DNA from 4 places in the Streptomyces sp. NPDC047028 genome. Region 2 is predicted to be linked to each of the others. Evidence: riboswitches for the same ligand, from Rfam matches in the RefSeq annotation. Region 2 holds a riboswitch; each other region holds the start of a gene.
What was found. Region 2 has a riboswitch for cobalamin ahead of metE (5-methyltetrahydropteroyltriglutamate--homocysteine S-methyltransferase). Riboswitches for the same ligand answer to the same signal wherever they lie in the genome.
Positions count from the first base shown of each region.

Region 1 (7,226 bases), on a different contig from region 2:
GATCTTCGGGCCGTAGAACGCGGCCTCCCCCGCCTCCTCCTCGTACTCCACGCCCGCCGCGTCCAGCACCTCCCGCAGCAGTGCGGTGGCCCGGTGCCACAGCGCGGGGTCGGCGACGTACTTGCCGCCCTCGCCGGGCAGGGACAGGCGGTGCCGTACGGCCCGGATGCCGAGGTCGGCGTAGGCGCGGGCGATCAGTTCCAGGGCGGCGCGGGCCTCCTCGACGGCCTGGTCGAGGGTGCAGAAGATGTGGGCGTCGTTCAGCTGGATGGCCCGGACCCGGGTCAGCCCGCCGAGCACCCCGGACAGCTCGGCCCGGTACATGGTTCCCAACTCGGCGATGCGGAGGGGTAGTTCACGGTAGCTGTGGGAGCGGGAGCGGTAGATCAGGGCGTGGTGCGGGCAGAGGCTGGGCCGCAGGACCAGTTCCTCGGCCGCACTGACGTCCTCGGGCCCACCGGAGTCCTCGAAACCGCCCAGCCTCATCGGCGGGTACATGTCCTCGCTGTAGTGGTCCCAGTGCCCGGAGATCTCGTACAGCTCGCGTTTGCCGAGGACCGGCGAGTACACGTGCCGGTAGCCGGCCCGGCGCTCGGCGTCCCGGACGTACTCCTCCAGGGTGTGGCGTACGACGGCCCCGTCGGGCAGCCAGTAGGGCAGGCCGGCGCCCATCAGGGGGTCGGTGCCGAAGAGGCCGAGGTCGCGGCCGAGGCGGCGGTGGTCGGGCAGGGGGGCGTTCTCGTTCACGGGCGGAACCTCTCGCTGAGGGAGGCGGACACCCCGTGAGAGGACCGACACGACCGCTGGCACGGCCGAAGCCCCGGGGCGTTCGCCCCGGGGCTTCGGATGACTGGCTCAGGTGTCAGCGCGCCGGGACGGTCTCCGGCGTCGTCGTGCCCCTCGGGCACATCGCGGACTTCGCGGACTTCTGGGCGGCGCGCTGCATACGAGGACCGTAACAAGCCGCCGCGCCCGCCCTCAACGCAATTGCTCACTCGTACGGACCGGAGCGCTGGTGGGGTCGGCCCCGCGATGGTGCCGTGGGGGAAGGCGGCCTCTCCCCCCACCGGCCCGACCCCCGACCAGGAGGCACCCCGATGACCCCTGCCGCGATATCCCGCCGTGCCCTCCTCCTGGCCGTCGGTCTGGTCACCCTCTCCGGCTGCGCCACCCTCGGCCTCGAACACCCGGCGACCGCGCCGACGCCGACCCCGACGATCGACCGGCCGACGCCCACCGCGAAGGCGCCGAACCGGGCCGACGGCTCCACGCTCAGCGACGCGCAGGCCCGTGAGGCCCTCATCACGGAGACCGACCTGGGGCCGCCGTGGACCGCCACGCGCGGGGCGGCCACCTGGCGGGACGGTCTGCTGAAGGCGAGCACCTCGGCCGGGGACTGCCAGCGCCTGCTCGACGCCCTCTACGACGACGAACTCCTCGGTGGCCCGCCGCGCGTCGCCGTCGGCCTCGACGACACCGACACCGACGCCCAGATCCGCTTCCAGATCGGCGCACGCCGGCCGGCGGACGTCGACGGGGCGCTGGCCTGGCTCGGCGGCATGCCGTCGCAGTGCGCCCGGTTCACGGCCACCACGGAGGCCGGCACCCTCGAGGACATCCAGGTCACCGACGCCCCGCTGCCCGACGTCGGGGACGTACGCCAGGGTCTGCACATCACCGTGGCCGCCCTCACCCGCGACGGGGACCAGCTGCTCCTGACGATGGACGTGGCCGCCGTCCGGGTCGGCACGGACGCCTTCGCCCTCACCAACGGCGGTCTGGGCGACGTACCGAACGACGCCACGCAGGCAGCCGTGCAACTGGGCGCACTGCGCCTGGCCGACGTGCGCAAGCAGGGCCGGGCCCAGGTCTGAACACCCTTGCGCCCCTTGCCGATCCAGCCGTCCGTCCCTAGGTTGAACGGCACCCCGCCCCTGCCCGACCGACCCCCCACCGCTGTTGCTGCGAGGTCCCCGTGCCCGAACGCACAAGCGCGAGCCCCCACTCCCGGCTCCGCGCCCTGAGCGCGACCCCCACCGCCCGAAGCGTCGCCGCCGCCGTCCTCACCATCGCCGCCCTGATCACCGCGGGCAACGCGATCCCGGCCCACGCGGCGGAACCGGCACCCTCCCTCACCGCCCCGGCCGCCGGGCACTGAGGCAGCAGTTCCCTCACTCCGACGCCGCGGGTGCCTCCAGGGTCCAGCGGTCCTCCACGCGGGCGAGGCGCCAGTAGGAGAGGGCGAGGGCCCAGACGACGACGAAGAGACCGACGATGATGTAGCCGACGCTGTCCAGGTTGAGGCCGGCGATCCAGGTGGTGACGGCGTCGCTCAGGGCGAACTTGTCGTGCAGGACGCCGACCAGTTCGATCGTGCCGATGAAGAAGGCGACCGCGATGGACAGGCCGGTGATGGTGAGGTTGTAGAACACCTTGCGGACGGGGTTGGAGAACGCCCACTGGTAGGCGAAGTTCATGAACGTGCCGTCCAGCGTGTCGAACAGGCTCATGCCGGCCGCGAAGAGGAGCGGCAGGCACAGCACCGCGTACCACGGCAGTCCCGCCGCCGCGCCCGAGCCGGCCATCACCATCAGCGTGACCTCGGTGGCCGTGTCGAAGCCGAGGCCGAACAGGAAGCCCAGCGGGTACATCTGGCCCGGCCGGGACACGGACCTGGTGAGCCGGCCCAGCAGCCGGTTCATGAACCCCCGGGAGTCCAGGTGCTGTTCGAGTTCCTTCTCGTCGTACGTCCCCGCCCGCATCGCGCGGAACACGCGCAGGATGCCGACCAGGGCGATCAGGTTGAGCGCGGCGATGAGATAGAGGAACGTGCCCGAGATCGTCGTACCGAGGAACCCGAGCACCCGGTGGGTGGCCGAGTGCTCGTCTGTCACCTTTCCGGCCAGCGAGGTGCCGCCCGCGATCAGCAGGGCGAGCAGCACGACCACGCTGGAGTGGCCGAGCGCGAACCAGAAGCCGACGGACACCGGCCGCTTGCCGTCGGCCATCAGCTTGCGGGTGGTGTTGTCGATCGCGGCGATGTGGTCGGCGTCGAAGGCGTGCCGCATGCCGAGGGTGTAGGCGGTGACGCCGAGGCCGATGCCGAAGACCTCGTGGCCGACCTTGTAGTGCTGCGGGGCGACCAGCAGGAACAGCACGCCGAACGCGACGACGTGCAGGGCGGCGATCACGGCCAGCAGCCCCGCCGTGCGGTAGGTGTCCTCCCGCCGCCACTTGAAGGTGTTCGGCCCGGGGGCGTCCGGTCCGGTCGAGCTCGGCCTCACGGCCGTACTGCGGGCAGGGTCGGGCAAGGTCATCCGGTTCACGCTCCAGCACCTCGTGGATCACTTCGTGAGCTGCCGTGGCCGGTCTCCTGGCTGACGGGTCGCGCGTTCGCCGTCCCTGCCTTCCCGGTCGTACGACCAGTGGCCCGGCGGGTGCCGGACGGGACGAGAACTCCCCGATCACAGTGGCGAGGGCCGCGTCGGCATGGACCCCTGAGGGGCCGTCACCGACTTCCCGAACACCACGGCGTGCCTACGGTAGAGGTGCGGGCGGGTGCCTGCATAGCTGCATACCTGGGCAGGTATTCAAGATCACATCGCGGCCTGCGAAGATGTCGGCATGCATCTCGTGCCTGCCGACCGAGCGGACCGTCGCACCATCGACGGTCACCGGGTGTGCGAGGCGATCGCCGCCATCGGCGACGCGGGCCACGTACGCACCTGGGCCGACCGCTTCTCCCTGCTCGCAGACCCCAACCGGCTGGCCCTCCTGCTCGCCCTGCACCGCACGGGCCCGCTCGCCGTCTCCGACCTCGCCATCGCCACCGGCATGAACGACCCCGCCGTCTCCCAGGCCCTCCGCCTGCTGCGCGCCGCCGGCGCGGTAACGGGCGAGAAGGAGGGCCGCGTGGTCCGCTACCGCTTGGTCGACGAGGAGATCGCAGCGGTACTCCAACACTGCTGAACCCGCCTGCCCGCCGCCCACCAAGGCCCCCTCCCGCCCCACCGAGTCGTCCGCCGGGGGTTCCTTCCGTCCCGCCGGGTCGTCCGTCGGGGGTTCCTTCCGTCCCTGCGGGTCGTCCGCGGGGGGTTCCTTCCGTCCCACCGGGTCGACCACCAAGGGTCCCTCCCGCCCCTGCGGGTCGTCCGCGGGGGGTTCCTTCCGTCCCACCGGGTCGACCACCAAGGGTCCCTCCGCCCCACCGAGTCGGCCGTCCGGGGCCCCCTCCGGGCCACCGAGTCGGGCCTCGGCGGTTACTTCTCGATCCAGCGAGTCGGGTGGTGGGTGGGCGAGGCCGGGGGGTTCGGGGGCGGAGCCCCCTGAGGGGCCCAGCGCGGCGCCGCCGCACGAGCACCAACCCGGCCCAGTGTCACCGCGCCCCAACCCCAATGTTCCCTTTCCGGGCAATGTGGACAGAGTCCAGGTATGGCAGACCTCTCCCCCCGCAACCCCGACTGGTGGCGCCAGGCAGTCATCTACCAGATCTACCCCCGCAGCTTCGCCGACGCCGACGGCGACGGACTCGGCGACCTCAACGGCATCACCGCCCATCTCGACCACCTCGCCACCCTCGGCGTCGACGCCCTCTGGCTCAGCCCCTTCTACCCCTCCGAACTCGCCGACGGCGGCTACGACGTCGCCGACCACCGTGACGTCGACCCCCGCCTCGGCACCCTCGACGACTTCGACGCCCTCGCCGCCGAGGCCCACCGCCTCGGCCTGAAGGTCGTCGTCGACCTCGTCCCCAACCACACCTCGCACCAGCACGCCTGGTTCCAGGAGGCCCTGCGCTCCGCCCCCGGCTCCCCCGCCCGCGACCGCTACGTCTTCCGCCCCGGCCGCGGCCCGCACGGCGAACTCCCGCCCACCGACTGGCAGTCCGTGTTCGGCGGCACCGCCTGGCGCCGTGTCCCCGACGGCGAGTGGTACCTCCACCTCTTCGCCCCCGAGCAGCCCGACCTCAACTGGGCCAACGAGGAGGTGCGCGCCGACTTCCGCACCACGCTCCGCTTCTGGTCCGACCGCGGCGTGGACGGCTTCCGCGTCGACGTCGCCCACGGCCTCGCCAAGGACCTCACCGAGCCACTCCGCGACACCGGCGACATCGGCGCCACCGGCGAGGACGCCCTGCCCCGGGTCCCGCCCGGCACCCACCCCCACTGGGACCGGGACGAGGTCCACGAGATCTACCGCGACTGGCGCCGCGTCTTCGACTCCTACACCCCGCCCCGCACCGCCGTCGCCGAGGCCTGGGTACCGGACGCCCGCCGCGCCCTGTACGCCCGCCCCGACGAACTCGGCCAGGCCTTCAACTTCGAGTACCTGCAAGCCGGCTGGGACGCGGACGAACTGCGCGAGGTCATCGGCGGCTCCCTCGCCACCGCCCGCGCCGCCGGCGCCTCGGCGACCTGGGTGCTGTCCAACCACGACGTCGTCCGGCACGCCACCCGCCTGATGCTCCCGCCCGGCACCGACCCCGACGCCTGGCTGCTGTCCGGCGGTCACGCGCCGGCCGTCGACCAGGAGGCCGGCCTGCGCCGGGCCCGCGCGGCCACGCTGCTGATGCTGGCGCTGCCGGGATCGTCGTACGTCTACCAGGGCGAGGAACTCGGCCTGCCCGAGGTCGCCGACCTGCCCACCGAGGTCCTCCAGGACCCCATCTGGGAGCAGACCGGCCACGTCCGCAAGGGCCGCGACGGCTGCCGGGTGCCCCTGCCGTGGACGACGACCGGACCGTCGTACGGCTTCGGGACCGGGGCCTCCTGGCTGCCGCAGCCGGCGTCGTTCGCGTCGTACGCCGTCGAGGCACAGGCCGGTACCGAGGGCTCCACGCTGGAGCTGTACCGCACCGCCCTGCGCCTGCGCCGCAAGCTGCTCCAGGGCGAGTCGCTGACCTGGACGCCCGGGGCGCCGGCCGGGGTCCTGGACTTCGCCCGCACCGAGGCCTGGCGCTGCGTCACCAACCTCACCGCCGCGCCCGTGCCCCTGCCCCCGGGCGAGGTCCTGCTGGCCAGCACCCCGCTCCCGGAGGCGGGACTCCTCCCGCCGGACACCACCGTGTGGCTGGACTAACCCGCCGTCGGGGCCGGCCCCGGCGCGTTGCCCCGGTCCTTGCTGTCCCCGCTGTCGGTGATGCCGTTCAGGTCCAGCGGCGTGGACGTCGCGTTCGGCGGCGGGGTGAGGATCACCTCGGGCTGGCCGGCGGGCGGGGGCGGCGGCGTCAGGTCGGCCTGGGGCAGCTTCGGCGGGGTCGTCTGCTGGAAGAGGGTCTGGTCGAAGTCGATCAGGCCCGTCCTCTCCATCACCGTGATGTGGTCGAGCACGGTGTCGTTGGCCTGGTCGGCCAGCGCCCGCACCAGCGAGTTCTTGGTGGTGGAGCGGATCTTCGCGATCGTGTTGAAGATAGAGCCGTGCGTCATCCGCAGCGTGTTGGCGAAGTCGACGTCGAACTGTCTGCCCTGGTCGGACTTGAGCGTCTGCACGAAGCCCTCCTGCTGGGGGCTCGCCACGTTGGGCAGCGTGATGTTCAGCATCGGCGCGATCTTGCGGCAGGAGGCGTCCAGCGCCGCGTGCCCGTCGATCAGGTGCCGGCTCGCGGTGACCACCCCCTTGGTGGTGCCCTTCTGCAGCCCCAGCTGCCCCACCGGGTACTCCCACAGCCCCGCCGCCCGCACCTTCACCACGAAGTCCCGGTCGCCCTCGGTCAGCGGCCCCCACTGGGTGTTGGCGATGATCCGGGTGGACTGGCTGGTCACCTGGTTCAGGCCGAGCATGCCGGGATAGACGAGCGCGGCGAGGGTGAGGGCCATCGCACCCCCCACGAAAATGGTTCCCGTCGCGTTCCGCGAAAAGCGCACCGTGCCTCCTGCCCGGCCATGGATCCGCCCGGCGGGCGGTGAGGACACACAGCAGTACGGACGCGGGAGCCGTTCGTATCTGTCGCGCACCGAAAAATCCGGGAGCTTCCCGCGCCCCTCCGGCGACCTGGGCGGATCGCCCGTAACGCCTGCCTTGCCCGGCCCTCGGTTGGGCAAAGATTGACCATCCGCAGGGAGAGTTGACCATTCCCCGGCCGAACCCAGGACGAACCCCGCCCTAAGTTCGGCCGTATGCCCGCTCAACCCCCGCCCAGGATGCCCGCCGCGCTGCCCGTCCTGCCCTACCGCAAGCCCACCAAGGGCCGCGACTACTGGGTGCTGGACGACGTCCTGCCCGACGTG
Region 1 is NZ_JBEYVS010000004.1:233,258-240,483, forward strand. It holds gene thrS (threonine--tRNA ligase) at 1-729, opposite strand, end outside; gene ABZ854_RS06180 (hypothetical protein) at 1,098-1,874, shown strand; gene ABZ854_RS06185 (hypothetical protein) at 1,976-2,158, shown strand; gene ABZ854_RS06190 (HoxN/HupN/NixA family nickel/cobalt transporter) at 2,172-3,284, opposite strand; cobalamin riboswitch at 3,346-3,546, opposite strand; gene ABZ854_RS06195 (metalloregulator ArsR/SmtB family transcription factor) at 3,625-3,969, shown strand; gene ABZ854_RS06200 (glycoside hydrolase family 13 protein) at 4,432-6,078, shown strand; gene ABZ854_RS06205 (DUF4142 domain-containing protein) at 6,075-6,815, opposite strand; gene ABZ854_RS06210 (DUF6445 family protein) at 7,116-7,226, shown strand, end outside.
Region 1: another riboswitch for cobalamin. It lies ahead of ABZ854_RS06190 (HoxN/HupN/NixA family nickel/cobalt transporter); the one in region 2 lies ahead of metE (5-methyltetrahydropteroyltriglutamate--homocysteine S-methyltransferase).

Region 2 (7,226 bases):
ACCGGTCGGTCGGTGAGGCACTGGGCGTACGCGGTCCAGCGCACGGTCATCGGCTCCGGCCGGGAGATGTCACCGGCCAGGATCGGTGGGCGGACGTAGCGGGTGCCGTAGGACTGGACCCAGCCGTGCTGGGTGGCGAGGTAGCCGGTGAGCTGCTCGGCGAAGTACTGGACCATGTCGTTGCGTTCGGCCTCGCCGTGCACGAGGACGTCCAGGCCGGTCTTCTCCTGGAAGGTGATCACCTCGTGGATCTCCGCCTTGATCCGTTCCTCGTAGCCGGTCATGTCGATGCGGCCGGCGCGCAGGTCGGCGCGTGCCGCGCGCAGCTCGCCGGTCTGCGGGAAGGACCCGATGGTCGTGGTCGGGAGGAGGGGCAGGCGGAGGTGGGCGCGCTGGGCCGCGGTGCGTTCGCCGTAGGGCTGGGAGCGGCGGGCGTCGGCGTCGGTGACCGCGGCGGCGCGGGAGCGCACGGCCTCGTCGTGGGTGATGGGCGAGCCCGCTCGGGAGGCGAGGTCGGCACGGTTGGCGGCCAGTTCGGCGGTGATCGTGCCGGTGCCCTGGGAGAGGCCCCTGGCGAGGGTGACGACCTCGCGCGTCTTCTGCTTTGCGAAGGCGAGCCAGCGCAGGATCTGCGGCTCGATGTCCCGTTCCGCGGTGGCGTCGAGCGGGACGTGCAGCAGGGAGCAGGATGCGGAGACGTCGACGCGGTCGGCCAGTCCGAGCAGGGTGCCCAGCGTGGACAGGGATGTGGCCAGGTCGTTGACCCAGATGTTGCGGCCGTTGACGACGCCGGCCACCAGGCGCTTGCCGGGCAGGCCGCCGACGGCGGCGAGGTCGTCCAGGTTGGCGGCGGCGGCCTCGGTGAAGTCCAGGGCCAGGCCGTCGACCGGGGCTTTGGCGAGTACCGGCAGGGCATCGCCGAGCCGGTCGAAGTAGGACGCGACCAGCAGCTTGGGCCGGTCGGTGAGGGCGCCGAGGTCACGGTAGGCGCGGGTGACGGCGTTGAGTTCGGCCGGGGTGCGGTCCTGGACGAGGGCGGGCTCGTCCAGCTGGGCCCACGCTGCGCCCGCGGCGCGGAGGTCGGCGAGGACTTCGGCGTACACCGGCAGCAGGCGGTCCAGCAGGGTGAGCGGCTCGAAGCCGGCCGGTACGCCGGGTGCGGGCTTGGCCAGGAGGAGGTAGGTGACCGGACCGACCAGCACCGGCCGGGCGGTGAGTCCCAGTGCCAGGGCTTCCTTGAGCTCGGTGACCTGCTTGGTTGCGTCGGCGGCGAACACGGTGTCGGGGCCGAGTTCGGGGACCAGGTAGTGGTAGTTGGTGTCGAACCACTTGGTCATCTCCAGCGGTGCGACGTCCTGTGTTCCGCGGGCCATGGCGAAGTAGCCGTCGAGCGGATCGGCGGCCACCGCGTCCCGATGGCGTGCGGGGATCGCGCCGACCATGACGCTGGTGTCCAGGACATGGTCGTAGTACGAGAAGTCGCCGGTGGGCACCTCGTGGATGCCGGCCTCGGAGAGCTGCTGCCAGTTCGTACGGCGCAGGTCGGCGGCGGTGGCACGGAGGGCGTCAGCGGTGACGCGGCCCTTCCAGTAGCCCTCGATCGCCTTCTTCAGTTCCCGGCCCTGTCCCTGGCGGGGGTAGCCGTACACGGTGGCCCGTGCTGCCGCGGGCTTGGTGGTCACGGAGATCTCCTTCGCGAGATGAATCCCTGAGATCCCGGAGAGGGGACGAGAGCGCGAAGGAACAACATGCCGGACGGTGTCGGCCGACGGCCGTCCGTTCGGTGTGTTCGCCGACCCGCCCTCGAGGTCACCGGGATGTCCGCGCACGAGTGGTTCGCACACGGGCAGTTGGCAGGTCTTCGGACTCGCGGGCACGCCTCGTCGTACGAAGTCGTACGAGACACCTACTGGCCGTCGCTTCCCAGGCCCTCCTCGGACCCAGTGCGTATGACGGCGGTCGTTCCCGCTCACCGCTGCGGGGCAGTCCCGGATTCCCACCGGGTTCCCTCTTACGACGCATCCCGCCTGGCGGACGGGGCGAACCAGCTGCACCGGCCAGCCTACGGGGTCAACGTCAGAGAAGAGAGCGGGACGTCCGTCATCTGGACGGTGAGGCGGCCCACATCGCGCCGTGCGGTCCACAGGGTGGGAAGCCCGCCGCACGCGCGCTTCCCGCCCTTCCCCTGTCACGCCGCGTGGGGACCTTCATCCCTGCGGCGGTGCGGGCCCCTCAGCCCGCGTCCTACCAGGTCCTCAGCCCCGGTCGTGGCTGTGGAACCCCCGGCCGGTCTTCCTGCCGAGCAGTCCCGCCTCCACCATCCGCTGGAGCAGCGGCGGCGGAGCGTAGAGCGGCTCCCTGAACTCGTCGTCAAGCGATTCGGCGATCGAGGCGACGGTGTCCAACCCGATCAGATCAGTGAGCCTCGGTGGGCCCATCGGGTGAGCGCAGCCCAGCTCCATGCCCGTGTCGATGTCGGCGGCCGTGGCGAAGCCGGACTCCGCCATGCGGATCGCCGACAGAACGTAGGGGATGAGCAGCGCGTTGACGACGAAGCCGGCCCGGTCCCGGGACCGGATGACGGTTTTGCCGAGCACGCGGGCCGCGAAGTCCTCGACCGCGGCGGTCGTGTCGGCCGATGTGTGCAGCGAGGTCACGACCTCGACCAGGGGCAGCACGGGGACGGGGTTGAAGAAGTGCAGTCCCACGACCCTGTCCGCGCGGCTTGTCGCCATGCCGAGCCGCATGATCGGGAGGGACAAGGTATTGCTGGCGAGGACGGCGGCGGGATCCTCGACGATCTCGTCGAGAGCGGCGAACACCTCCGTCTTGGCGTCCGTGTTCTCCACGACGGCTTCCAGGTGGGTGCGGTGGCGTCCTCGAAGTCGGCCATCCAGACCTTGGCCCCGGAGTTGAGGGCGTTGACCGTCATCCGGCGGTCCGGAGGGCCGGTGATCTCGACGCGGCGGTCGGTCAGCCCGGGTGCCGGTGGTGCGACTCGCCAGGACGGGTCGGCACGGATGGCGGTGGTGACGATCGGGAAGTCGAGGGGGGAGCCCGATGCCAGGCGCAGGACCTGCCGGCGGCGCTCTCTCATCAGGTCGTTCCGGCGGGTGCCGAAGGCTGCGGCCAGGCGGCCCAGGAAGTCCAGGGCGGCGGGCGTGAGAATCTCGTCGTGACGGTCGCCCAGGTCAGCGAGAACGCGGACGTGGTGGGTCAGGGCACTGGTGGACACAGCTTCTCCCAGGGTCTCCGGCTCGGCCGCTGCCACCGCGTCGAGGGTGCGGCCTCGCCAGCGGCCCACGTCCAGGCCGCCCAGCTCCGGTGTCTCCACGCCGTCGAAGCCCGCACGCGGCCGCCGTCTCCCGGCAACGCGCACTCGGCGACACGATGACATGTGCGGGGATGGGCAGTGATCCCGCCGCCGCATGTGCGCCCGCCGCCCGATGCCGTCGACCGAGTCGCCGTCGTAGAAGCGGGCCTGCCGCAGCGACGGGCTCGTGGCGGGCGAGACGAGGGTGACGCGGCTGGCGACGAGGTTGCTCCTGCGGTCGGTGTCATGGGCGTGCTGGCCCGCCCCGCGAGCGGCACGCACGTACGCCGGTCCGGGGCGATGGCCGTGAGTCGATGTTCCGCGAACGTAGCATCCACGCAAGGGCGGCTGTCCGCGATTCTCGCCCTGCCGGTGCAGGCATGATGCCGGACGAGCGTCGGGTGCCGCCCGCGATCGATCGTGCGAGGGCTCCGTGTGTCAGGCGGGGTCGGGAGTGGGTGTCCGGCGTGAGAGGGCGTCGGACGCGCGGGCCGTGGCGTAGAGGGAGACGGCGAGGGCGAGGGCGAGTGCCAGGCCCGCGGTGTAGACGCCCGCGGAGGGTTCGGCCGGGGCGCCGCCGGCTTCCTTGCGGGCGGAGCCGCTGAGGAAGGGGACGACGACGAGGACGGCCAGGCCGAGGGCGACTTCTCCCCAGACGACCTTGGGGAAGTGCCGGAGTGTCAGGTGGAGCAGGGAGGCGTTCTCGCCGGTTCGGCGGGCCTGGGCCATGCGGGGCATGAGCCAGAACTGGTTGAAGGCGCCCGCGGTGACCATGCCGAGGACGAGGTTGATCTTCACGAGCAGGGCGAGGCCGTAGCCGGTCGTCCACAACTGGCTGACGGCGCCGACGTGCTTCCAGCTCATCCACAGGCCGGAGACGACGACGGCGGCGACGCAGATCATCGCGACGAGGCTGAAGCGGCGCCACAGGTCGGCCCAGAGCAGGCCCGCGTCCGGGCTCAGACGGCGGCGGGCGCCGGCGAGGACGCTGAGGAGGGCCAGGCCGCCGAGCCAGACGGTGCCGCTGATGATGTGGGTCTGGGTCAGGACCAGGTCCAGCACCTCGTCGGCCTTGAGCGGGACGGTGGCCGGGACCGCGCCGATCAGTGTCACCGCGAGGGCGAGGGGCAGAGCGGTGAGGGCCACGGGGTCGACGCGGCGGCGGGCGGCGCGTGTGAACAGGGTCATGAGGAGGATCGCGGTCGCCAGGAGGACGAGGTTCTGCACCAGGAAGAGGGTGCCCTGTGCGATCCAGGTGCCGTCGTCGGCGGGGGCTCTGAGGAACTGCCATATGGGTCTTGGCGCGAGGGCGTGGCCGAACGGCATTCCTCGGCCGTTGCGGGCCACCCGAGCGGCGAGCTGGAAGTATCCGGCCACCAGGAGAACCACGCCGGACCAGGCGAACCAGACCGACGAGCGGTGACGCAGCAGGGAGGCGTCGTCGGTGTCCGGTGTCCTCCTGAGCGTGGGGCGGACCGTGGTCGCATAGGTGACGAGGCCGCCGATGGTCCCGCTCAGGCCGAGGAAGTAGCCCGTCTTGGTCAGGGCTCGCCAGGTGGTGGGCAGCGTGTATCCGGCCGTGTCCGCGGCCAGCAGAAGGGTGCTCATGAAGGTGAGGCTAACCTAAGTTCTATCCAGGCCGTACACCCTCATGGAGTGTCTGGGGGGGGGCGATCTCGCATCATTCGGGCCGGAAGGTTCATCGCATTGCCATATCTTTAGGTAAGGCTAACCTTAGCTTGTATGCGGGGGGCTTAATCTCGAACCGGTTCGACCGCTGCCCGGAAGGAATGTCCCCGTGATCCCCACTCTTGTGATCGGCTTGAGAGAGGGCCTTGAGGCGTCGCTCATCGTCGGCATCATCGCGGCGTTCCTGGGCAGCAGCGGCCGCCGTGACGCGCTGCGACAGGTGTGGATCGGCGTCGCGGCCGCGGTCGTTCTCTGTCTGCTGATCGGGGTCGGGCTGATCACGCTCTCCCGTGAACTGCCGCAGCGCCAACAGGAGGCGCTGGAGACCGTGATCGGCGCGTTCGCCGTCGTCATGGTCACCTTCATGATCCTCTGGATGAACCGGCACGCCCGGGGCATGAAGAAGGAACTGGAGACCCAGACCGCCCACGCTCTGGCCCAGGGGTCCGCGCGCGCCCTGGTGGCCATGGCCTTCCTCGCGGTGCTGCGGGAGGGCTTCGAGACGGCGGTGTTCCTCATCTCCGTCATCCAGAACAGCACCAGCGTCGCGAGCGGCACCACCGGTGCGCTGATCGGCATCCTGATCGCGGTCGTGGTCGGATACGGCATCTACCGCGGCGGAGTCCGCCTCAACCTCGGCCGGTTCTTCAAGATCACCGGTCTGGTCCTGGTCCTGGTCGCGGCGGGACTGACGATGACGGTCATGCACACCGCCCACGAGGCGGGGTGGCTGAACGCCGGTCAGGCACAGGCCCTGGACCTGAACTGGCTGGTGCGTCCGGGCACCGTGCTGTCCTCCCTGCTCACCGGCGTGCTGGGCGTGCAGCCGCGGCCGGTCGTCGCCGAAGTGACGGCCTGGCTGGTGTACGCGGTGCCGATGTTCGCCTACATCGCCTGGCCGCGCCGGGGTTCCCGGCGCCCGGCCCAGGGCGCTCCCGTGGCCGCCGAGATCACCGGACACGCCTGACGGTCCGGCCGTCCGGCGGGGCCGTCCGCCCCACCCCCGGTCACTTTTCCCCTTTCCCCTTTCCCCCGAACGACCCCCTACCCCCGGGTCCTTCTGAATCACCTCTAGCTCGAGGGAGCACTGTCCCATGCACAGATCCATCACGCCACGCGTCCTGCGAGTCACCGGTGTGCTCGCCGTCGCCGGACTCGTCGCCACTGGATGCGCCAAGAACAAGACGGACAGTGCCCCCGCCGGCGCCGCCAAGGTCTCCGTCGAACTCGACGACAACGGCTGCCACGTCTCCCCGAAGTCCGTGGCCGCGGGGCCCGTGACCTTCACGGTGAAGAACACCCACGCCAACAAGGTCTCCGAGGCCGAACTGCTGCGCGACGACATCATCATGGGGGAGAAGGAGAACCTCTCCCCGGGCCTGTCCGGCACCTTCTCGCTGCACCTGGACGGCGGCAAGTACCAGGTGTACTGCCCGAACGCCAAGACGGAGAAGACCGCCTTCACGGTCAGCGGATCGGCGGGCAAGGCCTCGCAGGACCCCGCGGTCAAGGCCGATCTGGAACAGGCCGTCAGCGGCTACAAGACCTATGTCATCGGCGAGGTCGACAAGCTGGTGCCGGCCACGAAGAAGTTCACCGACGCGGTCCGCTCCGGCGACATCGCGAAGGCCGAGCAGGCGTTCGCGCCCGCCCGTTACTACTACGAGGAGGTCGAACCGGTCGCGGAGAGCTTCGGCGACCTCGACCCGGACATCGACGCCCGCGTCAACGACGTCACCGACCAGTCCAAGTGGACCGGCTTCCACCGCCTGGAGAAGGCGCTGTGGCAGGACAAGTCGCTGAAGGGCACGGCCCCGCTCGCCGACAAGCTCGACGCCGACGTGGCCCGGCTCAAGACGCTGGTGGCCAAGACCTCCTACCAGCCGGCCCAGCTCGCCAACGGTGCCACCGATCTGCTCAACGAGGTCGCCTCCAGCAAGATCACCGGCGAGGAGGACCGCTACAGCCACACCGACCTGTCCGACTTCGAGGCCAACGTCGTCGGTGGCGAGAAGGCGTTCGACCTGCTCAAGCCCGCGCTGGAGAAGATCGACCCGAAGCTGGCGGACAAGGTCACGCAGCAGTACGGCCAGGTGCTCGACGCGCTCAAGCCGTACAAGAAGGGCAGCGGATACGTGGACTACTCCACGGTCGGCACGGCCAAGCGGCGCGTGCTCACCCAGAAGGTCGACGGCCTCGCCGAACCCTTGTCCCAGGTCGCCGC
Region 2 is NZ_JBEYVS010000057.1:25,752-32,977, reverse strand. It holds gene metE (5-methyltetrahydropteroyltriglutamate--homocysteine S-methyltransferase) at 1-1,682, opposite strand, end outside; cobalamin riboswitch at 1,835-2,064, opposite strand; partial or broken gene ABZ854_RS33215 (3-hydroxybutyryl-CoA dehydrogenase) at 2,256-2,861, opposite strand; partial or broken gene ABZ854_RS33210 (malate synthase A) at 2,858-3,235, opposite strand; gene ABZ854_RS33205 (hypothetical protein) at 3,176-3,394, shown strand; gene ABZ854_RS33200 (CopD family protein) at 3,752-4,921, opposite strand; gene efeU (iron uptake transporter permease EfeU) at 5,112-5,969, shown strand; gene efeO (iron uptake system protein EfeO) at 6,097-7,226, shown strand, end outside.

Region 3 (7,226 bases), on a different contig from region 2:
GGGCCGCGCCTGGACGGTGTCCGCCCTGCGCGTCGAGGTGCACGGCCGCGCCGACGACCTCGCCGCCCGCTTCGACGGCCGCAACGGCACCACCGCCCACGCCGACCGCCGCCGGGAACGCCTCGACCGCGCCCCCCTCCTGGACGCCCTGGAACTGACCCTGCGCACCCGCGCCCTCGACGACGTCACCCCGGACGTCACGGCCGCCCCGCTCGCCGCGCCCACCGCCCGCACGGCAGCCGCCGTACCCGAGGCACTGCCCGAACTCGTCCTCCGCGCCCGCGCCCTGGACGCCGGGGGACACCCGGACGCCACGGCCTGCTGGGCGCGGCTGCGCACACTCCTCGCCGCCGCCGACTACACCCACCCCGACGACCCGGCCGTCGGCCCGCTCGCCCGGCTCCGCGCGGACCTGCTGGCCGACGAGGCGAGCCGGGCCGGCGAGAAGGACGAGTTCGCCGCGGCGGCTGCGCTCCAGGAGCAGGCCGCCGCCCGGTACGACGAGGCCGGCGCGACCGGTGACGCGGCGGTCGCCCGCGCCTGCGCCGCGTTCGCCGCCGCCGAGCTCACCGGGCAGGGCCCCGGCACGGACGAGGAGAAGGCCGCCGCGCTCACCGAGGCCCACGCGGCCGTCACCCGCCTCCAGGAGGAGACGCCGGACCTGGCCCCGTACCAGGAGGCCCGGCTGCTGCGGCTCCGGGCGACCGCGCTCGGCCTGCGCCTGCAGACCACGCGGAGCGAGGAGCACATCGCGTCGGCCCGCGCCGAGGTGGACGCGCTGCACGCGTTCGCCACCCGGCACGACATCGCCGGCCAGATCTCCGGCGCCCTGATGCTGCGGGCCGGCACGCACGCCATCTCCGGCGACCTGCCCGCCGCCGTCACCGAGATCGACGCCCTCCTCGACCGGCTCAGGGCCGACGGCCCCGGCTGGCACCTGCCCCGCACCCTCGGACTGCGCGCCCGCTTCCAGCTCGGCCTCCACGACGCCGAGGCCGCGCACGCCGACCTGACCGAGAGTCTCCGCCTCGCCGCCGACTGGCCGGCCGACGCCGTCGGCGCCGCCCGCCTCCACGCCGGCCTGGCCGAGGCCGCGATGCGCCTGGGCCGCCCCGACGAGGCGCTGCGCCACCTGACGCGCTCGGCCGAACTGGACCTGCGCCACGGCAGCCGTACGGACGCGTTCTGCGCCTACAGCAACGCGGCCCAGCTCACCCTGGACCTCGGCCGCGTCGAGGACTGCATCGCGCTGCTCGACTCCCTCCTCGCCGAACCCGACGTCACCGCGGGAGAAGTGGACGACCGGCTCGTCGCCCAACTGCGCCTGATCCGCGCCCGGGCCCTGCACGAGGGCGAGGACCTCAAGGCCGCCACGGCGGAGTTCGTCGTCCTCGCCGCGGAGTCGGCCGCCTGGGACGACGATCCCGGCAGCCACGCCATGATCGCCGCGGAGACGGCCGTACTCCTCGGCGAATCCGGCGAGTTCGGCCGGGCCCGCGAGGCCGCCGACCAGGCTATCGCCGCCCACGCCGAGGCCCCGCGCTACGAGCAGCTCAGCAACTGCCTGCGGGAACTCGCCCGCCTCCAGGCCCAGCGGGAGGGAGCCGACGGCCTGACCGACGCCCTCGCGTACCTCGCCCACGCCGGCCGGGTCGCCGACGAGGCCCGCGAGGCCGGGTACGAGGCTCGCGGCCGCTCCCTGGACACCGCGCTGGCCTACGAGCACGGACGGGTCAACGCCTACGCCGGCGCCTACGAAGACGCTCTCACCGCCCTGGAGAAGGCCCTCACCCTGCTCGGCGAGCCCGGACCGGACGAGGAGCGGGCCGGGGAGTGGGCCGAGTGCGTCCGCCTCGCCGGCGCGGTCGAGGGCGTCTACCTGGAACGCCCGGCCCCCGCCCTCACCCGCCTCGACGCGGCCATCTCCCGCCTGACCGCCCTCGGCCACACCGAGCAAACCGAACCACTGACCTCCCTGGCGGCCCGCCTGCGCGACGAGGAGTGAGGGCGCCGATCGCTGACACGGCGGGGGGGGGAGCCGCTGAACCGGCCCGGCGGAGTCCGCGATCCGGTCGGGCGGGGCCGCTGATCCGGCCGAGCCGTCCGGTACACCGGCCGAGCCGTCCCGTACACCGGCCGGATGCGGGGTCCGCCCCTCCCGGTGAGATGATGACCGGTGACAACAGGCGACGGCGGTCCGAGGAAGCCGGTGGGAATCCGGCGCGGTCCCGCCACTGTGACCGGTGAGCGAGTTCCGGCAGGCCACCGCCCCGACCGGGGTGGGAAGGCGGGGTGAGCGGCGACCCGGGAGCCAGGAGACTCACGCGGTCGCCTCCTCGACCGACCCCGGGGCGGATCTCCCCGGGAGGGGAGTGGTGTGCCGTGCCGGAGAAGCCGTGGGAAGAGCCGCCGGGCGGGGCCGCGGAGGTGGGTCAACCGGTGCCGTGCCGGGTCGTCGTGTGCCGGGACTGCTGCTGCGGGAGCCCCAAGGTGACCGGGGTGGACCACGCCGCTCAGACCGCGCGGCTGCGGGCGGCGGTGCCGGTGCGCGTCTCCGACTGCCTCGACGTGTGCGACCAGGCCAACGTCATGGTCGTACAGCCCTCCGCGACGGGCCGGGCCGCCGGCGCGCGGCCGGTCTGGCTCGGTCTCGTCAACGACCCGGACGCGACCGAGGACATCGTCACCTGGGTGCGGGCCGGCGGCCCGGGCGTGGCACCCCTGCCGGACATCCTCGACCTGTACACCTTCACCCCGCCGCGCCGCACGCTGAACCCCTGAGACTCACGCGACTGCCCGCGCGTCCACCACATCCTGGAAGGAACCGACGAGATCATGCGTGTCATCGTGGCCCGGAACCTGACGGAGGTGTCTTGATGAGCGCCGCCGAGGAACCCGTCCTGTTCCGCACCACCGGCCGGGTCGCCCGCATCACCCTCAACCGGCCGAGGGCCCTCAACGCCCTCGACCACGAGATGGTCCGACGCGTAGACGCGGCGCTGACCGCGTGGGAACACGACCCGGCCGTGGCGGCCGTGGTCGTCACGGGTGCGGGGGAGCGCGCCCTGTGCGCGGGCGGCGACATCCGTGCCGTGCACGACGACGCCCGCGACGGCGACGGCGCCGCCTCGGCGGCGTTCTGGCGCGACGAGTACCACCTCAACGCCCGCATCGCCCGCTACCCCAAGCCGTACGTGGCCGTCATGGACGGGATCGTGATGGGCGGCGGGGTCGGCATCTCCGCGCACGGCAGCGTCCGGGTCGTCACCGAACGGTCGCGGATCGCCATGCCGGAAACCGGCATCGGCTTCGTCCCGGACGTCGGCGGCACCCACCTGCTCGCCCTGGCCCCCGGCGAACTCGGTACGCACCTGGCGCTGACGGGCGAGCAGATCGGCGCCGCCGACGCCCTGCTCTGCGGTCTCGCCGACCACTACCTGCCGTCCACCGCCCTGGACGCCTTCCTGGACGACCTCGCCGACAGTCCCGTACCCGACGCACTGGCCGGCCGCGTGCAGCCGCCGCCGCGAGGGGAGTTGGCGGGCCGGCGCGAGTGGATCGACGCCTGCTACGCCGCCGGCACGGTCGAGGAGATCGTCGGCCGGCTCCTCGCGTACGACGACCCGGCCGCGAAGGAAGCCGCCGAAACCCTGCTCACCCGGTCACCCACGTCCCTCAAGGTCACCCTCGCCGCCCTGCGCCGCGCCCGGGGTCTCGGCTCGCTGGAGCGCGTCCTCGACCAGGAGTACCGCGTCTCCTGCGCCGCACTGCGCAGCCCCGACCTGGTGGAGGGCATCCGCGCCCAGATCATCGACAAGGACCGGAACCCGCGCTGGTCGCCGCCCACCCTGGCCGAGGTGACCGACGCGGACGTCGAACGCTTCTTCGCTCCGCTGGGCGAGCACGAACTCGGCCTCGCAGAACCCGGCTAGCCGATGGGGCGGATATGGCCGGCGGGCGGGTTCTCGCCCGCCGGGCCGCGCCTTAGACTGCGACCGCTCCGAAAGCTGACGATCTTCTGGAGGGTGTGCAGGACATGAACCGAGTTCTCATGACCGCGTTGGCGACAGCGGCGTTGGTCGCGTCCGGGGGCGGCACCACCGCCTCCGCCTCCGCTTCCGACGCCCCGCCGCGCACCACGCACGGTCCCTGCCAGTACACCCAGACCCCGGACGAGCCAGCGGCGCGCCCCGTCCCCCTGCCGCCGGACCCCCGGCACACCCCCGCGCACGGCACGGTCGGCGTGGCCGTCCCGACCAGCCAGGGCCCGCTCCCGCTGCGTCTGGACCGTGCGGAGGCACCGTGCACGGTCCAGAGCTTCCTGCACCTGGCACGGCACCGGTTCTACGACCGTACGGTGTGCCACCGGCTGACGGCGTACCCGACGCTGAAGGTCCTGCAGTGCGGCGACCCGACCGGCACCGGTGAGGGCGGTCCGGGATACAAGTACAAGGACGAACTGCCGGTGGACCTGCCGCCGGCACCGAGCGACCCGACCGGCGTCCGCCGCCTCTACGGCCGCGGCCTGCTGGCGATGGCCAACGCGGGTCCGGACACGAACGGTTCGCAGTTCTTCGTCGTCTACGGCGACTCCTCGCTGCGCCCGGACTACACGGTCTTCGGCACCGTCGGCGCCGCCGGCCTGAAGACGCTCGACAAGATCGCCGCCGGCGGTGTCGAACCGACCGCCGACGACCCGGCGCCCGTCGACGGCACGCCCGTCCTGCGGACCGAACTGCTCAGGGTCCGCCAGTCCCACAGGCACTGACGACGCAAGGCGCGGCCGGGCCGGGGGACTCGGCCCGGCCGCGCGGTCGCGACGCGGACCGTACGGCGCTACTTCGTCGTGCCGTTCGCGGAGAACGCGACCGCTTTCGCCAGCGATCCGATCGTCTCCTCCATCTCGCGGACGGTACGGCGCAGTCGCACCAGTTCCTCGCGCTCGGCCGTGCTCAGCGCGCCCGCCGGGCCCTCGCCCCGCTCCGCCGCCAGTTCCTCCGCGATCGCCGCCGCGAACGCGTCCACGTCGGCCTCGGTGGTGTCGAAGGAGGTCATCCAGCGGACCTCGCCGGCCCGCTCGTCCCAGGTGTAGAAGCGGAACCGCTTCTGGAGGCGCTCGGTGACGGCCGGCGGCAGGACGGCGAAGATCTGGTTGGCCTGCACCGGGCGGCGGATCTCCAGGCCCGGCAGTTCGCGTACCGCCTCGTACAGCCGCTGGGTCATCGCGTTGGAGCGGGCCGCCGAGCGGAGCCAGAGGTCGCTGCCGAGCAGCGCCTCGAACTGCACCGACAGGAAACGCATCTTGGAGCCCAGCTGCATGCTCGTCTTGCGCAGGTGGGCCATGCCGCGCACCGCGTCCTCGTTGAGCACGATCACCGCCTCGCCGAAGAGCAGCCCGTTCTTGGTGCCGCCGAGCGAGAGGACGTCCACGCCGGCGTCGGTGGTCATCTCCCGCAGGGGCACGCCGAGGGTGGCGGCGGCGTTGGCGAGCCGGGCGCCGTCCAGGTGGACGAGCATGCCGAGGTCGTGCGCGTGGTCGCAGACCGCACGGATCTCGTCCGGCGTGTAGCAGGTGCCGAGTTCGGTGGACTGGGCGATCGAGACGACCCTGGGCCGGGCCCGGTGCTCGTCCTCGAAGCCCCATGCCTGACGGTCGATCAGTTCGGGGGTGAGCTTGCCGTCCCATGCCGGCACGGTGAGGAGCTTGATCCCGGCGACCTTCTCGGGCGCCCCGCCCTCGTCGACGTTGACGTGGGCCGACTCGGCGCAGACCACGGCGTCCCAGCGGTCGAGCATGGTCTGGAGCGCGACCACGTTCGCTCCGGTGCCGTTGAAGACCGGGTACGTGTGCGCGGTCGGGCCGAAGTGCCCGCGCACCACCTCCTGGAGGCGCTCGGTGTAGACGTCGGCGCCGTAGCTGACCTGGTGGCCGCCGTTGGCCAGGGCGATCGCCGCGAGGATCTCGGGGTGCGCGCCCGCGTAGTTGTCGCTGGCGAAGCCGCGCTCGTCCGGGTCGTGTCGTCGCTGTACGGTCATGGTGCTCGCCTACTTGTCTCGGTCGGACGGGTGGGACATATGGGGTTCGGGACGGGGCCGGCCGGTTCAGGTCGGCGCCGGCGCCGGCTCCGTCCGCGCGCGGGACTTCTCCAGGCCGCGCACCAACGGCGGCGCGGCGAGCCCGAGCAGGGCGAAGAGCGTCGCGAGGACCAGCCAGCCGGACGTCGCCGCGCCGACGACCAGGGAGGTCATCAGCCACGGCCCGGCGAACTGCTGGAGCCCGCGCCCCAGGGAGAACACCGCCTGGTACTCCCCGTGCCGGCCCGCCGGGGCGAGCCCGAAGGACAGCCCCCAGCTCGCCGACGCCTGGTACAGCTCGCCGAGGACGAGGACCAGCGCGCCGCCCAGCAGGGCCACGCCGTCCAGGAGCGCGCCGTGCCCCCCGCTCATCGCGAAGACCAGACAGGACGCCCCCAGCGCCCACCCCGCCCGGCGCAGCATACGTGCCGCCGCCTCCGGGGTGTGCGCGCCCCTGCTGACCCTGACCTGGAACAACAGCACCAGCACGGTGTCCAGGATCAGCAGCCCCGACACCAGCAGTGCGGGCGCGTCGGTGCCGGTGACGATCCACAGCGGCAGACCGACCGTCAGCAGCGGGTGGTACAGCTCCAGAGCGCCGCACACCAGCGCGACCCCCACATAGCGCACGTCCCGCAGCGCGGCGCTGCGCAGCACCCCGCCCTGCGCCTCGGCGGCGATGGCCCGGGATCCGGCGCCCGCGGGCAGCCGCATCCGGAGCAGCACGCCGACGGAGACCAGCTGGAGGGCGGCGTTGGCGAGGACCGGGACGTACAGGGCGGTCGGGGTGCCGGCCGCGACGGCGGCTCCGGCCAGCGCGGCGCCGCCGAGGAAGCCCAGGTTGAACAGGCTGCGCATCTGGGCGCTCACCCCGACCCGTTCCGCCTCGCCCACCAGCGCGTCGGTGAGCGACGCCTGGAGTGCGCCCGCCGAGGTCTCCAGGACCGCGATGACGCAGGCGACCGCGAGGAACGCGGCGAAGCCGTCCACCAGGCAGTACGCGGTGAAACCGGCCGCCGCGAGCAGGAAGTTGGCAGTGAGCACCCGGCCCGCGCCGAGCCGGTCCGCGAGCCGGCCGATGGGCACGGTGCAGAGCAGGCCGCAGAGCCCGGCGACCGACAGGGCGAGGCCGACGCGCTGGGCGGGGATGC
Region 3 is NZ_JBEYVS010000006.1:78,532-85,757, forward strand. It holds gene ABZ854_RS07850 (hypothetical protein) at 1-2,005, shown strand, start outside; cobalamin riboswitch at 2,200-2,322, shown strand; gene ABZ854_RS07855 ((2Fe-2S) ferredoxin domain-containing protein) at 2,383-2,781, shown strand; gene ABZ854_RS07860 (enoyl-CoA hydratase/isomerase family protein) at 2,877-3,932, shown strand; gene ABZ854_RS07865 (peptidylprolyl isomerase) at 4,037-4,768, shown strand; gene ABZ854_RS07870 (low specificity L-threonine aldolase) at 4,837-6,036, opposite strand; gene ABZ854_RS07875 (MFS transporter) at 6,103-7,226, opposite strand, start outside.
Region 3: another riboswitch for cobalamin. It lies ahead of ABZ854_RS07855 ((2Fe-2S) ferredoxin domain-containing protein); the one in region 2 lies ahead of metE (5-methyltetrahydropteroyltriglutamate--homocysteine S-methyltransferase).

Region 4 (7,226 bases), on a different contig from region 2:
AGGAACCGGCGCACGCGCTCCTCGTACCCCTCCGGGTCGGGGTTCCACATGGCGCCGTGCGGGGCGTGCGGAACGGTGTGCAGCGCGACCAGGTGCGGCTGGTGGGCGGCCATCCGGCGCGAGAACTCCCAGGGTGCCACCGCGTCCCCCGGGCCGTGCAGGATCAGGGTGGGCACGGCGAGCCGCTCGTGGCCGTCGGCCGCGGCGGGGCCGCGCGTCCGGTCGGCGTGCAGTCCGGCGCGGCCCTGGGCGGCCCGCACCGCGAGCGGCAGCAGCGGCCCGGGGGTGTGCCGGGCCCGGGCGAGGGCGCGCAGCGTCGCCTCCCAGCTGAGCACCGGGGAGTCCAGGACCAGACCGGCCACGCGGTCCCGTACCGCGGACCGCTCGGCGGCGCGGAGCGCCATGGTGGCGCCGGTGGACCAGCCGAGGAGGACGACGCGCCGGGCGCCGTAGCGGACGGCGTAGCGGATGGCGGCGTCCACGTCGCGCCACTCGGTCTCGCCGAGGTGGTGGAGGCCGTCCGGCGGGCGGGGGGCGCCGAGGTCGCCGCGGTAGGCGAGGGCGAGGACCGGCAGGCGGCGTTCGTGCAGGAACCGCATGACGTTGAGGGCGTGTTCGCGGGTGGTGCCGAGGCCGTGCACGGCGATCACCCAGGTGTCCCGGGCGCCGGGCACGAACCAGGCGGGCAGGGAGCCGAGTTCGCCGGGCACGTCGATGTCGGCGTGGTCGAGGCCGAGGGCGGTGCCGGGGTTGCCGACGTGCAGGTTGGGGGTGAGCCAGACGGAGTCGCCGGGCGCGAGGGTGCCGTGCGTGACGCCCTGGAGTCGGCGGACGACGGTGTCGGCGGTGTGTTCGGCGGAGTGCAGGACGTCGCCGACGACGGCGTGGGAGCCGTTCCCGGCGAGGCCGTAGGTCCCGGGGCGCAGGGTGGCGAGGTCACGGGTGAGCGTGACCTGCCCCGCGGCCGTGCGGTGCACGGTGAGCCGGGGTTCGGTCGGCAGGGGACGGCCGGCGGGCGCCTTCAGGGCGGCATCGCTGGCGAGCCGGCCGACGGCGACGGAGGCCGCGCCGGCCGCGAGCATCCCGGTGAACGCGGCGGCGGTGGCTCTGAGGGCGGCGGTCGCTGTGACGGTGCGCACGGCTCCAGTGTCCCGGCGCACCCCACGACCGGCCAGCGGAACGCCGGTACGGGGTGACGGCCCGGGGCGGGGTGACGACCCCGGGCGGGCCGACAGCAGGGTGCGAAGGGGACTGCGGGCGGGTGGTGTGGGCACGGGCTACCTCCGTTGGCCGTATCCCTTCAGGCGTTCCCCGGTCTCGGCCAGTTGTGCCTCCGTCAGCAGAGAAGGCGTCAGGCCGGGCACGCCGGACGCGGTCAGCCACAGGCGGCACATCCACTCCAGCTGGGCGGTGCGGTCGTAGGCCTCGTCGAGGGTGGCGCCGTAGGTGATCGTGCCGTGGTTCCGCAGGAGGCAGCCGGAGCGGCCGTCGAGGGCGCGGAGCATGTTCTCGGCCAGTTCGTCGGTGCCGTAGGCCGCGTACGGGGCGACGCGGACGCGGCCGCCGAGGGCGCTGGTCATGTAGTGGATCGGGGGCAGTTCCGTGACGAGGGTGGAGACGGCCGTGGCGTGCACGGCGTGGGTGTGGACGACGGCCCGCGCGCCGGTCGTGCGGTAGACCGCCAGGTGCATCGGCAGCTCGCTGGTCGGCACGAGCGTGCCGCGTACCTGCCGGCCGGCGAGGTCGACACCGGTGAGGTCGGCGGGGGTCAGCCGGTCGTAGGGCACGCCGGACGGCGTGACCAGCACGACGTCCCCGACACGTGCCGAGACGTTGCCGGAGGTGCCGACGACGAGCCCGTCGGCCACGCTGCGCCGGGCCGTCGCGACCACCGCCTCCCAGGCCCGAGCCTCCGACGCCCGCGTCTCTTCGTCTCTCGTGTCCCGCAGCGGTTCAGCCATGCCGTGATCCTCCCAGCCGTCCGGTCCGATCGTCGTACCGCCGAATGAGTGGACCCGTACGAAACGCCGCGAAAATCCGCTCATTGGATGATCAGTCGGCATTCAATGATCCCTCTTGCTCGCTGGACGATGTTTCACCGCCACAGCTGGGGGGACGCATGGCCCGTCATCGCACACCTTCCCGTCGCCGTCCCCGCCGCCGTCTCGGCGTGCTCGCGGTGACCACCTCCGCGCTCACCCTCCTCACCGCCGCCACGGCGACCGCGGTCCCGGCCTGGGGGCCGCCCGCCACGGTCGCGAGCCTGCCCCGGGGCCACGACGTCTCCTCTCACCAGCGCAACGTCGACTGGCCCGAGGCCCGCGCCAACGGATCCCGGTTCGTCTACATCAAGGCGACCGAGTCCACGACGTACCGCAACCCGTACTTCGCCGAGCAGTACGGCGGCGCGGGCGACGCGGGCGTGATCAAGGGCGCGTACCACTTCGCGCGCCCCGACCGGTCCTCGGGCGCCGCGCAGGCCGCCTTCTTCGTGCACAACGGCGGCGACTGGCAGGCCGACGGGCAGACCCTGCCGCCCGCGCTCGACATCGAGTACAACCCGTACGACCCGAAGCACGAGTGCTACGGGCTGAGCCACGGGCAGATGGTCGACTGGATCTGGTCCTTCAGCGACGAGATCAAGCGGGAGACCGGGCGCCGCCCGGTGATCTACACCACCACCCACTGGTGGGACACCTGCACCGGGCGCAGCACCTCCTTCGCCCGCTCGCACGCCCTGTGGATCGCCCGGCACGGCTCGCGGGGTCCGGGCACACTGCCCGCCGGCTGGGCGTACTGGACCTTCTGGCAGTACGACACCAAGGGCGGTCTGCCGGGCGACCAGAACCTCTTCAACGGCTCGCCGAGCCGGCTGCGGACCTTCGCGCGCGGGTGGTGACCGAGGGGCTCGCGGGGCCGGGGCACACACCGGCGCACCACGGAATCACAGGCGGAAGCACGGCCCCCCGTTACCGACATCGCGAGTCCCGGCCCAGTTCACCTTCCGTTCACTCAGATTGCCTACGTTCGACGAGCCAATGACGCTCGAACGATTGCCTGGGTAAATGGAAAGCTTCTCGCTGATCCTCGCGATTGTGGTCGTAACCGCACTTGCGTTCGATTTCACGAACGGTTTCCACGACACCGCCAACGCGATGGCCACCACCATCTCGACCGGTGCCCTCAAGCCCAAGGTCGCGGTCGGCATGTCCGCCGCACTGAACCTTGTAGGCGCTTTCCTCTCCGTGGAGGTCGCCAACACGATCTCCAAGGGTCTCGTCGATGAGAACGGCATCCGTCCCGAGGTCATCTTCGCCGCCCTGGTCGGCGCGATCCTCTGGAACCTGGTGACCTGGCTGGTGGGTCTCCCCTCCAGCTCCTCCCACGCCCTGATGGGCGGCCTGGTCGGCGCCACCGTCGCCTCCGCGGGCTTCGGTGCCGTCCACGGTGACGTGCTCGTCACCAAGGTGCTGCTCCCCGCGGTCGCCGCGCCGGTCGTGGCCGGCATCGCGGCGATGCTCGCCACCCGGCTCTCCTACGGCGTCGGCGGGAACGCCGGCGGCGAGGCCACCCGCAAGGGCTACCGCGCGGGCCAGATCGCCTCCGCCGGCCTGGTCTCCCTCGCCCACGGCACGAACGACGCGCAGAAGACGATGGGCATCATCACCCTCGCGCTCGTCGCGGGCGGTGCCCTCGCCCCCGGTTCCAACCCTCCCACCTGGGTGATCCTGTCCGCCGGCATGGCGATCGCGCTCGGCACCTACATCGGCGGCTGGCGGATCATCCGCACCATGGGCAAGGGCCTCACCGAACTGCAGCCGCAGCAGGGCTTCGCCGCCCAGACCAGCGCGGCCACGGCCATCCTGGCCTCCTCCCACCTCGGCTTCTCCCTCTCCACCACGCACGTCGTCTCCGGCTCGGTGATGGGCGCGGGCCTCGGCCGCAAGGGCGGTGTGGTCCGCTGGTCCACGGCGACCCGCATGGTCGTCGCCTGGGTGCTGACCCTGCCGGCCGCCGCACTGGTCGGGGCGCTCGCCGAGTCCGTGACGGACCTCGGGGACTGGGGCACCGGTGCCGTCGTCGTGTTCCTGGTCGCCTCCAGCGCCGCGATCTGGAAGCGGTCCCGCCGCGAGGTCGTCGACAGCTCCAACGTCAACGATGTCGACGCCGCCGAGGAGCCGGCCGGCGTGGTGACCACCGCCATCGCCATGGTGACCCCGCCCCCGGTGGGCCCGGTCCCCGCCGACCTGACGGCCACGATCCCGGCCCCCGCCGAGACCTCCGCACCGGTCGTCGCTCCGGCGGTGCCGCCGGCCGCCGCCGTCTGACCCGGTCATTCCGGACAACCAAGGAAACGACATGAAGATCGACTGGGCGGCCATCGGATCCGTCTTCGGCGTCAGCCTCGTGGTCACCGTGGGACTGGTGACCCTGTTCACCCTCGGCGTCACCGGCCTGGCCCGCCGCGAGCGGGCCGCGGCCGAGGGCAACTCCGCCGCGCTCGCCGTGACCGGCGCCTACGTCTGCTTCGCGGCCTGCGCGGCGGCGGTGGCGTACGGCCTCTACCTGATCGTCGGCAAGTCCTGACCAGGTCCTGACCGACCGTCTGGAAGGCCCCACCCGGCCGCATGCACCGGGGTGGGGCCTTTCGCATGTCCGAGGAGACACACCGCCGGTGTGGGGATCGGCACACTCTCCCCCCGCAGGTCAACGGCAAGTTGACGGCCGTTCCGGGGGCGTGGTGGACTGCCCGGGCCATGTACGGCGGCAGCAGAGGAAGCCGGTGTGAATCCGGCGCGGTCCCGCCACTGTCACCGGGGTAGCAATCCCCGGGAGCCAGGAACTCTCACCGCCGGTCTCGTCAACCCAGGGCGCGGACACCCTGAGTGAGGACATACCGCCATGCTCGGCTGCCGAACGAGGATTCTTCACCGGCCCTTCGCCGTGCCCGCGGCCGGCTGAGCCGATGGGTGCCGATCGCAGTTACGCGTACGGCGCCGCCGCCGGCCTCCTCGGTGACCTGCTCCTCGGCGACCCGCGCCGCGGGCACCCGGTCGCCGTGTTCGGACGGACGGCCGCGGCCGTGGAGAGCGCGTTGTGGCACGACCACCGGGGCTGGGGCGCGCTGCACACCGCCGTGTGCGCCGGAGGCGCCGTCGCCCTCGGGGCGCTCGCCACACACGCCGTACGCCGCTCCCCCGCCGCCTCCGCGGCCCTGACCGCGGCCGCAACCTGGGCGGTGGTCGGCGGCACGTCGCTCGCCCGGGAGGCGCGGACGATCGGCCGCGCCCTGGAGTCGGATGACGTGGAGGCGGCCCGCGCGCGGCTGCCGCACCTGTGCGGCCGGGACCCGCAGGCCCTGGACGCCGACGGGATCGCGCGGGCCGTGGTCGAGTCGGTCGCCGAGAACACCTCGGACGCGGTCGTGGGCGCCCTGGTGTGGGGAGCGGTCGGCGGAGTGCCGGGCCTGCTCGGCTTCCGGGCCGTCAACACGCTGGACGCGATGGTCGGTCACAAGTCCCCCCGCTTCCGCCGCTTCGGCTGGGCCTCCGCCCGCCTCGACGACCTCGCCGGCTGGCCGGGGGCACGCCTGACCGCCGTACTCGCCACGCTCGCCGGACCCGATCCGCGCGGTGCCGCACGCGCCTGGCGGGCGGACGCGCGCCGGCATCCGAGCCCCAACGCCGGGCCCGTCGAAGCCTCGTTCGCGGGCGCCCTCGGCGTGCGGCTGGGCGGCACCCTCTCCTACGGCGGCCGGGTCGAGCACCGCCCCGTGCTGAACGGCGACGCCGGACGCGCGGTCCGTGTCACCGACGTCGACCGGGCCGTACGGCTCTCCCGCCGGGTCGGCCTCCTCGCGCTCGGCGTGACCGTCGCCGGGCGCCTCCTCCTGAAGGGACGTGGGAAGTGAGCGGGGGTCTCCTCGTCGCCGGCACCACCTCCGACGCCGGCAAGAGCGTCGTGACGGCCGGGATCTGCCGGTGGCTGGTCCGCCAGGGCGTGAAAGTCGCGCCGTTCAAGGGGCAGAACATGTCCCTCAACTCGTTCGTGACCCGCGAGGGCGCGGAGATCGGGCGGGCCCAGGCCATGCAGGCCCAGGCGTGCCGTGTCGAGCCGACCGCGCTGATGAACCCCGTCCTGCTGAAGCCCGGCGGGGAGCGCAGCAGCCAGGTGGTGCTGCTCGGCAAGCCGGTCGGCGAGCTGAGCGCCCGCGGCTACCACGGGGGCAGGCAGCAGCAGTTGCTCGGCACCGTGCTGGACTGCCTGGCCGAGTTGCGGGGCACGTATGACGCGGTGATCTGTGAGGGGGCGGGCAGCCCGGCCGAGATCAATCTGCGGCGGACCGACATCGTCAACATGGGCATCGCGCGCGGCGCGCGGCTCCCCGTCCTCGTCGTCGGCGACATCGACCGGGGCGGCGTCTTCGCCTCCTTCTTCGGCACCGTGGCCCTGCTCTCCCCCGAGGACCAGGAACTGGTCGCCGGTTTCCTGGTGAACAAGTTCCGCGGCGACGTCAGCCTGCTCGAGCCGGGCCTGGACATGCTGCACGGGCTCACCGGGCGGCGCACCTACGGCGTCCTCCCGTACCGGCACGGCCTCGGCATCGACGAGGAGGACGGGCTGCGCGTGTCCCTGCGCGGCACGGTCCGGGAGTCGAACGTCGCCCCGCCGGTCGGCGAGGACGTGCTGCGGGTCGCCGTCTGCGCGGTCCCGCTGATGTCCAACTTCACCGACGTCGACGCCCTCGCCGCAGAACCCGGCGTCGTCGTCCGGTTCGTGGACCGGCCCGAGGAACTGGCCGACGCCGACCTGGTGGTGGTCCCGGGCACGCGCGGGACCGTGCGGGCGCTGGAGTGGCTGCGCGAGCGGGGACTCGCGGACACGCTCGTCCGACGGGCCGCCGAGGGGCGTCCGGTCCTCGGGATCTGCGGCGGCTTCCAGGTGCTCGGCGAGCACATCGAGGACGACGTCGAGTCCCGGGCGGGCGAGGTCGCCGGGCTCGGTGTGCTGCCCGTGCGGGTGCGGTTCGCCCGCGAGAAGACCCTGACCCGGCCGGTGGGCGAGGCCCTCGGCGAGCGGGTCGAGGGCTACGAGATCCACCACGGGATCGCCGAAGTGACCGGCGGTGACCCCTTCTTGGACGGCTGCCGGGTCGGCCAGACCTGGGGCACGCACTGGCACGGCTCGCTGGAGTCGGACGGCTTCCGGCGGGCCTTCCTGCGGGA
Region 4 is NZ_JBEYVS010000008.1:154,624-161,849, reverse strand. It holds gene ABZ854_RS10330 (alpha/beta fold hydrolase) at 1-1,082, opposite strand, end outside; gene ABZ854_RS10325 (class II aldolase/adducin family protein) at 1,278-1,961, opposite strand; gene ABZ854_RS10320 (lysozyme) at 2,120-2,899, shown strand; gene ABZ854_RS10315 (inorganic phosphate transporter) at 3,066-4,328, shown strand; gene ABZ854_RS10310 (hypothetical protein) at 4,360-4,587, shown strand; cobalamin riboswitch at 4,725-4,867, shown strand; gene ABZ854_RS10305 (cobalamin biosynthesis protein) at 4,967-5,911, shown strand; gene ABZ854_RS10300 (cobyric acid synthase) at 5,908-7,226, shown strand, end outside.
Region 4: another riboswitch for cobalamin. It lies ahead of ABZ854_RS10305 (cobalamin biosynthesis protein); the one in region 2 lies ahead of metE (5-methyltetrahydropteroyltriglutamate--homocysteine S-methyltransferase).